Regions from separate parts of the Streptomyces sp. NPDC000348 genome, predicted to be linked through region 1. Evidence: riboswitches for the same ligand, from Rfam matches in the RefSeq annotation. Region 1 holds a riboswitch; each other region holds the start of a gene.
What was found. Region 1 has a riboswitch for cyclic di-AMP ahead of ACFY3N_RS35960 (M23 family metallopeptidase). Riboswitches for the same ligand answer to the same signal wherever they lie in the genome.
Positions count from the first base shown of each region.

Region 2: it holds a riboswitch for cyclic di-AMP, as region 1 does, so the genes downstream of both, ACFY3N_RS30960 (transglycosylase family protein) here and ACFY3N_RS35960 (M23 family metallopeptidase) in region 1, are expected to answer to the same signal.
Region 3: it holds a riboswitch for cyclic di-AMP, as region 1 does, so the genes downstream of both, ACFY3N_RS23780 (M23 family metallopeptidase) here and ACFY3N_RS35960 (M23 family metallopeptidase) in region 1, are expected to answer to the same signal.

Region 1 is NZ_JBIAZD010000040.1:13,958-17,091, forward strand. It holds gene ACFY3N_RS35955 (PrsW family intramembrane metalloprotease) at 1-825, shown strand, start outside; gene ACFY3N_RS35960 (M23 family metallopeptidase) at 915-1,937, opposite strand; cyclic di-AMP (ydaO/yuaA leader) riboswitch at 1,950-2,107, opposite strand; tRNA gene ACFY3N_RS35965 (tRNA-Met) at 2,409-2,482, opposite strand; gene ACFY3N_RS35970 (dihydrofolate reductase family protein) at 2,546-3,134, opposite strand, start outside.
Region 2 is NZ_JBIAZD010000021.1:46,300-49,433, forward strand. It holds gene ACFY3N_RS30955 (transglycosylase family protein) at 152-1,171, shown strand; cyclic di-AMP (ydaO/yuaA leader) riboswitch at 1,377-1,545, shown strand; gene ACFY3N_RS30960 (transglycosylase family protein) at 1,550-2,266, shown strand; gene eno (phosphopyruvate hydratase) at 2,499-3,134, shown strand, end outside.
Region 3 is NZ_JBIAZD010000012.1:138,412-141,545, forward strand. It holds gene ACFY3N_RS23775 (GntR family transcriptional regulator) at 4-699, opposite strand; gene ACFY3N_RS23780 (M23 family metallopeptidase) at 889-1,662, opposite strand; cyclic di-AMP (ydaO/yuaA leader) riboswitch at 1,675-1,839, opposite strand; gene ACFY3N_RS23785 (M16 family metallopeptidase) at 2,037-3,134, opposite strand, start outside.

The sequences.
Region 1 (3,134 bases):
TTCGCGTTCACCGAGAACATCCTCTACCTCGGCACCGCCTTCGGCACCGACCGGCTCACCGGCCACAGCGGCATCACCTCGGTCACCGCGGCGACCTTCTTCGTGCGCATCGTGATGTCGCCGTTCGCGCACCCCCTGTTCACCGTGCTCACCGGGATCGGCTTCGGCGTCGCCGCGCTGTCCGCGGACCGGCAGCGGGTCCGGCGCGTGGTGCTGCCGCTCGGCGGGCTGCTCCTCGCGATGGGCATGCACGCGCTGTGGAACGGCTCCTCGGCGCTCGGCCGGTACGGCTTCCTCGTGGTGTACGCGGTGTTCATGGTGCCGGTGTTCGGGCTGCTGACCTGGCTGGTGGTGTGGACGCGGCAGCGGGAGCTGCGGACCGTGCGGGCGGAGCTGCCCGCGTACGCCGCCGCCGGGTGGCTCGACGCGGCGGAGCCGTTCGTGTTGGGCTCGATGCGGGCGCGGCGCGTCGCCCGGCGGTACGCGCGCCGCCACGGCGGGAGGGCGGCGGCGCGGTCGGTGGCCGAGTACGAGGCGTACGCGACGTCGCTGGCGTTCCTGCGGCACCGGGGGCGGCTCGGGCGGGCGGGGCCGGACTTCGTCACCTGGGAGCGGGAGCTGCTGCTGGGGCTGTGGCACCGGCGGGGAGCGTCCCGGCCGGCGATGGAGCACGCTGCCCGCGTCACCGCGCCCCGGGTGCCGGTCGCCGCGGCGCCGTGGATGGTGTACGGCGGTTACGGGCATCCGCCGTACGGACAGTCGCCCCACGGGCACCCGTACGGGCCTCCGAACGCCGCGTACGACCCGAACGCCCACCGGCCCTGACGGGTCCGCGCCGCCTCCGGGAACACCTGACCGGCAGCCCTGACGTCGGGGGGTCGTCGCCGGGACTGCCGGGGTTCAGGGTGCGGTGCTCAGGGGTTGAGGCCCTTGTCGCGCAGCCAGGCCATCGGGTCGATGCCCGTGGAGGAGCCGCCGGTGTGGACCTCCAGGTGGAGGTGGGCCCCGGTGGAGTTGCCGGTGGAGCCGACGCGGCCGATCACGTCGCCGGTGCTGACCTTCTGGCCGACGCTGACGCTGATGGAGGACTGGTGGGCGTACCAGATCTCGGTGCCGTCGTCGAGCGTGAGCACGGTCTTGTAGCCGTAGGAGCCGTCCCAGCCGGCGGAGGTGATCGTGCCGGTGTGGACCGCCTTGATCAGCGTGCCCGTGGGGGCGGCGAAGTCGAGGCCGGTGTGCTGGCCGGAGGACCAGTAGGCGCCGGCCTGGCCGAAGGTCGAGGTGATGGTGTACGAGGAGGTCGGCAGCGCGTACTGCTTGGCCAGCTCGGCGAGGCGCTCGGCCTCGGCCTTCTTCCTGGCCTCCTCCTCCGCCTTCTCCTTGGCGGCCTTGGCCTTGGCCTCGGCCTCCTTCTCCGCCTCGGCGGCGGCCTCGGCGGCCGCCTTCTCGGCGGCGGCGACGGCCTCGGCCTGCGCCTTGCTCTCGGCCTGGTCCTGCTGCTGCTCGACCTGCGCCATGATCCGGGCGCGCAGCGCCTCGCCGGCGTCGGCGGCGCCCTGCTCGGTGTCGGCGGCGGTCATGCCGAGGGTGCTGAGGGGGGTGGACGATCCCTCGGGGGTGGTTTCCTCGTCGGAGATGAGGGAACCCACGTTGGGGAGGTCGGGCATGGAGATCGAAACCGGCGGCTTGCCGGTCTGGGCGCTGGCCATGCCGCCGGCGCCGACGGCCGCTATGACGCCGACGCCCAGGACGGTGGAGCTGCGGGCGAGTCCTCCGCCGCGCTGCTTGGAGACGCGGTGCCGGCCGCGTACGGGGCGAACGGAATCCGCGGTGGGGTTCCACTCCTCGAAGGGGCCCTCGTCGGTGCGGACGCCGCCGTAGGCGAAGGTGTCGCTCGGTTTGAACGGGGCCTCGGGGGCAGGCGGGTTGGACGCCACGTGGGCGTGCTCCTTTCCTTCCGTCTTCGCCTACCGGGTTAGCTGACGGGTTCGGAGCGGGAAGGTCTCCTACGCGCGTATACGAGCCGTGGTGCCACGGCGGTATCCACGCGATTCACCCCATGGTGGTGGTTCCCCGGTTCCCTTGCGGGATTCGGCGCGTGCGCACGGAGCCGACGTCTGTGACGGCTGGGACGACCGCGCTGCGTTATCGAACGTTAATAGACGCGAGGGCCTGATTCCAAGCCGTTCCTCTTGATCTTTAACGATTTCCGCGTGGACTTAAGTGCCACGAGCGGTCAAAAACGGGCGAGTTGACCGCACCTCAGGTGACGGATCACTTCTGACCGTTCGTCAGTCGTTATGCGCTGCGGGGTGGATCGCTCACTCTGGGTGAGACCGTTGGTCGGGAAGGGGGAGCGGAAAACACCGAGGGCCGGAATCCTTTGGATTCCGGCCCTCGGCCTTCAGTAGCGGGGACAGGATTTGAACCTGCGACCTCTGGGTTATGAGCCCAGCGAGCTACCGAGCTGCTCCACCCCGCGTCGGTAAGACCAGTGTACGTCATCCGCAGGACATGGCGCACACCCATGATCGCCGGCCCCGGTTCAGCGGCCGAGCAGATGTCCGTTCGGCGCCTTGGCCCGGTCCTCGTGCTCCGGCAGGACGACCACGGTGGCGCCCCCGGCCGCCAGTACCGCGCTGCCGTCGGCGCCCGCCACGAACGTGTCCGGCTCGCGCCAGGCCGTGACCACCCGCCGTACGCCCGCGTCCAGGATCAGCCGGGCACAGGGTGCCGGCCGGGACGCGCGGCGGGCGCAGGGCTCCAGGCTGGAGTACACGGTGGCGGTGACGAGCCGGGGGTCCGTGGGATCGGCCTTGGCGAGCGCGGCCTCCTCCGCGTGCACCACCGGGTCGCCGCCCTCCCGGGAGTGGCCGCGCGCCAGCTCCGTACCGTCGGCGGCCACCACGACCGCGCCCACGCTGAACGCCGTCGCGGAGGGCGGGCACTCGGCGGCCAGCTCGCAGGCGAGGGCCAGCCAGTGGTGGTCGGCGGCGGAGGGCAGCGGGCCGGTGCCGGGGGCGGTGGGCTCGTAGCGCATCAGGACGACGTCGCCCACCGGGCGGCTCTCGACCAGCCGCAGCCGGCCGCCCTGGTAGGGGCCGGGGCCGAAGAGGCGGGGGGCCTCGGGGTCA
Region 2 (3,134 bases), on a different contig from region 1:
ATGACGCGCCCTCAACTCTGTGATCTTCACGTGATCTGCGCGGCATGAACTTGTGACAAGTGATCGTCTGCCGATACGTTCACCCATCAAGCGCGGCACACCGAGTTCCGTTCGCCGCGCCGGTCATTGCTGTCTCGCGAAAGGTTTCCGCATGCTCTCCGGGAACGGCCGGCACCGTCGGCCCCGCCAGGCTCCGGCTCTCCTCGTCGCGGCCGGAGTGACCGGCTCCGCCATCGCGATCCCGCTCCTCGGGGCCGGCAGCGCCAGCGCGGCCGACGGCGCGACCTGGGACCGGGTCGCCGAATGCGAGAGCGGTGGCTCGTGGAGCCAGAACACCGGCAACGGCTACTACGGCGGCCTGCAGTTGACCCAGGACGACTGGGAGAGCTACGGCGGCCTGGACTACGCGACCAGCGCCGACCAGGCCAGCCGCGGCCAGCAGATAGCCGTGGCCGAGAGAATCCTCGCCGACCGGGGGGTCGGCGCGTGGCGCACCTGCGGACTGACGGCGGGCCTCGAGCAGGACTCGGCGTCGGCCGACATCGACACGGGCGTGGCGGAGGACGCGACCTCGGGCACGCCCGGCTCCTCCGGCTCCACGGACTCGTCCGGATCGCCGGACTCCGGTGACGCGTCCGCTTCGCCCTCCCCGTCGGCCACGTCCGACGCCGAGAACACCGAGGATGCCGAGGGGGACGAAGGCGCGGCCGGTGAATCGGCCAAGTCCGGCAGGTCGAGCGGCTCGGGCAAGGAATCGGACACCGGCTCCGACGGCGGATCCGGCACCTCCCCCTCCGTCTCGGCCACCCCCAAGAGCGACGAGTCGGACAAGTCCGGGCAGACCACCGGTTCTTCCGAAGTCACCGAGACCGAAGACGGCGGCACCGGCCGGCACCGCGGCTCCAGCGCCGAGGAGGGCGTGCTGGAGGACCGTACGTCGGAATCGTCCGGCCGGCATGCCTCGCGCGGCACCGACGCCTCGCGCGATGCCGCCGACGGCTCGTACACCGTGCGCAACGGCGACAGCCTCTCGTCCATCGCCGACTCCCTTGAGCTCGACGGCGGATGGCGGTCGCTCTACGCCGAGAACGAGCAGGTCGTCGGCGCCGACCCGGACCTCATCCTGCCGGGCCAGGAGCTCGAGGTCGGGGTCGAACCGGGCGAAAAGTGACGCTCGAAAGGGCCTGGGTTCGGCGGCAGTTGACGTCATGTTTCGAGACGAATGTCCGGTTTAAAGGCTGTGAGAGATAGGTCTCAGAAGCCCTGATCGTCTTTGAAATTCCGCGGATCGCGTGTCTACGGTCGTGACCGCTCGCCACCGCGGGCCCCGGCTGCCGCCACGCCGAATCCTGCCAGTGGCAGCACGGGAACAGTCGTCGCGTCATGCGCCGCAGGCAGGAGCGGGGGACCCAAGGTAAGCGCCCCTTCCGGTGGTTGACACCGGATCGGGCTTGGGGTGGAGCCGCGTCCCGTGAGGGACGTGGCCGGGCAACTCAACCGGCCCGAACCCGACAGCTCACCTCGTAGGCGTCGGTGAGGGGATCCATCCATGCTGTTTTCCGGCAAGGGCAAGCACCGTCGTTCCTCCAGGGCCACCCGCGCGATCGCCGTCGCCGGCATCGCCTCCGCCGCCGTCGCCGCCCCGCTGATGGCGGCCGGCAACGCCTCCGCCGCCACCGCCTCCGAGTGGGACGCCGTCGCCCAGTGCGAGTCCGGCGGCAACTGGTCCATCAACACCGGCAACGGGTACTACGGCGGTCTGCAGTTCTCCGCCTCCACCTGGGCCGCGTACGGCGGCACGCAGTACGCCTCCACCGCCGACCGGGCCAGCAAGGCGCAGCAGATCGAGATCGCCGAGAAGGTCCTCGCGGGCCAGGGCAAGGGCGCCTGGCCGGTCTGCGGCACGGGCCTGTCCAACGCCGCCTACACCGGCTCCTCCTCCGGCGGCTCCTCGGCCGGCTCCTCGCAGGGCACCGGTTCCACCGGGACCCGTGAGACCGAGCAGAAGGCCTCCCGCTCCACCGAGCGCCCGGCCGCCGAGCAGAAGACCGAGGAGCGGGCGGAGGAGAAGACCGTCACCACCCCGACCGGCGAGAAGGTCGAGAAGGGCGACGGCGAGTACAAGGTCGTCAAGGGCGACACCCTCAGCTCCATCGCCACCGAGCACGGCGTCAAGGGCGGCTGGGCCGGGCTGTTCGAGCTGAACGACGACATCGTCGACGACGCCGACCTCATCTACCCGGGCCAGCAGCTCCACCTGAAGTAAGCGGCCGCCCCCTGCTCCCCGCCCCGGTGCGTCTCCCCCCGTACGCACCGGGGTGGGGTTTTTGCGGCCGGGTTTCAGGAAACGGCTTTGTTCCGTTCGGAAACAATTTACTCTCGGTTCTGTCCACGCAACGGGCGGCCGGATGGCCGATCGCCCGGAGCCGGTTAGGCTCGGACTCGCACGACCCTCCGGGGTCCTGCTCACCCGCGTCACATCCAAGAAGGAGATGCTCGTGCCGTCCATCGACGTCGTCGTAGCCCGGGAAATCCTGGACTCCCGAGGCAACCCCACGGTCGAGGTCGAGGTCGGCCTCGACGACGGCAGCACGGGTCGTGCCGCCGTCCCGTCCGGCGCCTCCACCGGCGCCTTCGAGGCCATCGAACTCCGTGACGGCGATGCAGGCCGTTACCTGGGCAAGGGCGTCGAGAAGGCCGTGCTGGCCGTCATCGAGCAGATCGGCCCGGAGCTCGTCGGCTACGACGCCACCGAGCAGCGCCTGATCGACCAGGCGATGTTCGACCTGGACGCCACCGACAACAAGGGCTCCCTCGGCGCCAACGCCATCCTCGGCGTCTCGCTCGCCGTCGCCCACGCCGCCTCCGAGGCCAGCGACCTCCCGCTCTTCCGCTACCTGGGCGGCCCCAACGCGCACCTGCTGCCGGTGCCGATGATGAACATCCTGAACGGCGGCTCGCACGCCGACTCCAACGTGGACATCCAGGAGTTCATGATCGCCCCGATCGGCGCGGAGTCCTTCTCCGAGGCCCTGCGCTGGGGCGCCGAGGTCTACCACACCCTGAAGAAGGTCCTTAAGGGCAAGGGCCTGGCCACCGGCCTCGGCGACGAGGGCGGCTTCGCCCCGAACCTC
Region 3 (3,134 bases), on a different contig from region 1:
GTGTTAATGCCGAATGCTCGACATGTTTACGGGATGTTGCGAGTTCCTCACACGGTCCGCGCGGCCGGCGCCGGAGGCGAAACGCAGGCGGTGTCCGGCACTCGCGCGCTCGGTGTGCAGCGCCGTGACGGACCGCGCGCGGTCGCCGTCGCCGCGCGCCACGGCGTCCACGATCGCGCCGTGCTCCGCCCAGTACGCGACCGGGTCGGACGGCCCCTCGGTGGCGTACATCCAGGCGATCTTGTGCCGCAGCTGGGTCAGCGTCGAGGTCAGCGCCGGGCTGCCGGTGGCCTGGGCGAGCGTCTCGTGGAACCAGCCGCTCAGGGAGCGCAGGTCGTCGCTGTTGCCCTGGCGGGCGCGTTCCTGCCCCAGCCGGACCAGGCCGCGCAGCACCTTCAGATGGGCCTCGGTGCGGCGCTGGGCCGCGCGGGAGGCGCCGAGCGGCTCGAGGAGCATACGCATCTCCAGCAGGTCGGCGGCCTCCTGCTCGGTGGGTTCCGCGACGCACGCGCCCGCGTGCCGCCGGGTCACCACGAACCCCTCGGCCTCCAGCGTGCGCAGCGCCTCCCGGACGGGCACCCGGGAGACGCCGTAACGGCGGGCGAGGACTTCCTCGGTGAGCCGGCCGCCGCGCTCGTAGACACCCGCGACGATGTCGTCCCGGATCGCCGTGCACACCGAGTGCGCGGGAATACGCATGACGGACCTCCGGCTTAATCCCCGTGAAACGTCGACGATTGACGTGTGTTCCGTGACTCTATTGCAATCAGCGGGAATTCACGACGGCGGGCCGGAATCCAGGCGTATTTTTTGGACAAGCGCCGCCCGGAAACACCGGTGCCCCGGCTCGGGGAGCCGGGGCACCGGGAAGTGGGCGGGTCGGTCCGGTCAGAGGCTGACGCCGTGCGCGCGGAGGTAGGCGACCGGGTCGAGGTCGGAGCCGTACTCGGCGGTCGTACGGGCCTCGAAGTGCAGATGCGCGCCCGTGACGTTGCCAGTGGCGCCGGAGAGACCGATCTGCTGTCCGGCGGCGACCTGCTGGCCCACCGAGACACCGATGGAGGAGAGGTGACCGTACTGGGTGTACGTGCCGTCGTTCATCCTGATGACGACCTGGTTGCCGTACGCGCCGCCCCAGCCGGCCTCGACCACGGTGCCGATGCCGACCGACTGGACGGGGGTGCCGGTCGCGGCGTGGAAGTCGACACCGGTGTGGCTGCCGGAGGACCACAGCGAGCTGCCGGCCTGGTAACCGGTCGAGACGTACGAGCCGGCGATCGGGGAGACGAAGGTGTTGAGGCGCTTGCGCTCGGCCTCCCGCGCGGCGCGCTCCTGCTCCGCACGGGCCTTCTCGGCCTCCTCCGCGGCCCTCTCGCGCGCGGTCTCCTCCGCGGCCTTCCGCGCGGCGGCCTCGGCCGCCTCCCGGGCGGCCTCGTGCTGGGCGGCCGCCTGGGCGTCGATCCGGTCGGCGACCGCGTCTCCCAGGGTGACGACGGGCGTGAGGCCGGTCTGTGCGGCGGCGGGCTCGGCGGCGAGCGCGGGGGCCGAGAGGGAGCCGACGACGCCGGTGGTGGTGAGCGCCGCGACGCCCGCCGCGCGGGCGGTGCCGCGCTGCATCCGGCTGGGACGACGGTGCTTGCCCGGGGCGCGGGTGAACGCCATGTACAGGCTGGTCCTTTCCTTCCCTCTCGCCTACCGGGTTAGCTGACGGGTTCGGAGCAGGAAGGTCTCCTACGGACCCCCTCGCGACACGCGCGGGCGCCCGATTCACCCCAGGGACTGCGGAGGGTCCCCGGCTCCCCTGGCTCGCGCCGTACGGGGACTCGGCGATGGCTGTCCGGTGCCGCGGGTGCGGCGCACTGCCCGACGAACAGCCCGCATGACGCTAAGCGGGCCGTCTCCCCATCCTCAAACGAATCCCGGTTTTTGTAGCGCATCCCACAGGGCAGACAGGCAACTTCCGCCCCGATTCGGGCATAAGAGGGCCCCGGTGACTTCCGTGTCACCGGGGCCCCGCGCGCGTCCTCCGCGGCTCGCTACTCGGCCGTCACGACGGTGACTTCACCGATCCCGAGCGCCTCGACGGGCGCCTTGATCTGCGCCGCGTCGCCGACGAGGATCGTCACCAGGCGGTCCACCGGGAAGGCGTTCACCACGGCCGCGGTGGCCTCCACGGTGCCGGTCGCGGCCAACTGCCGGTACAGGTCGGCCTGGTAGTGGTCGGGCAGGTGCTGCTCGACCTGGTCGGCCAGGGTGCTCGCGACGGCCGCGGCGGTCTCGTACTTGAGCGGCGCCACACCCACGAGGTTCTGCACGGCGACGTCGCGCTCGTCGTCGGTGAGCCCCTCCGCGGCGAGCGTGCGCAGCACGGTCCACAGGTCGTCGAGGGCGGGGCCGGTGTTCGGGGTGTCGACGGAGCCGCTGATGGCCAGCATCGCCGCGCCGGTACCGTCCGGGGCGGACCTGAGGACCTGCCCGAACGCCCGTACGCCGTAGGTGTATCCCTTCTCCTCGCGCAGCACGCGGTCCAGGCGGGAGGTGAGGGTGCCGCCCAGGCAGTACGTGCCGAGCACCTGCGCGGGCCACACGCGGTCGTGCCGGTCGGGGCCGACACGGCCGATCAGCAGCTGCGTCTGGACGGCGCCGGGACGGTCCACGATCACGACCCGGCCGGTATCGTCCGCAGCCACCGGCGGAACGGGCCGCGGCTGTGCCGAGGAGCCGGTCCAGGAGCCGAGCGTGTCGCCGAGCAGCGCGTCCAGGTCGATGCCGGTGAGGTCGCCGACGACCACGGCGGTGGCGGTGGCGGGGCGGACGTGCTTCTCGTAGAAGGCGCGTACGGCCGCGGAGTCGATGCCGGTGACCGTCTCCTCGGTGCCCTGGCGCGGACGCGACATGCGCGAATCCGCCGGGAACAGCTCCTTGGAGAGCTCCTTGGCGGCGCGGCGGGAGGGGTTGGCCAGCTCGTGCGGGATCTCGTCGAGGCGGTTGCGGACCAGCCGCTCGACCTCGCTGTCGGCGAACGCGGGCGCCCTGAGGGCGTCGGCGACCAGCCCGAGCCCCTTGGTGAGCCGCGAGGCCGGGACCTCCAGGCTGAGGCGGACGCCGGGGTGGTCGGCGTGCGCGTCCAGGGT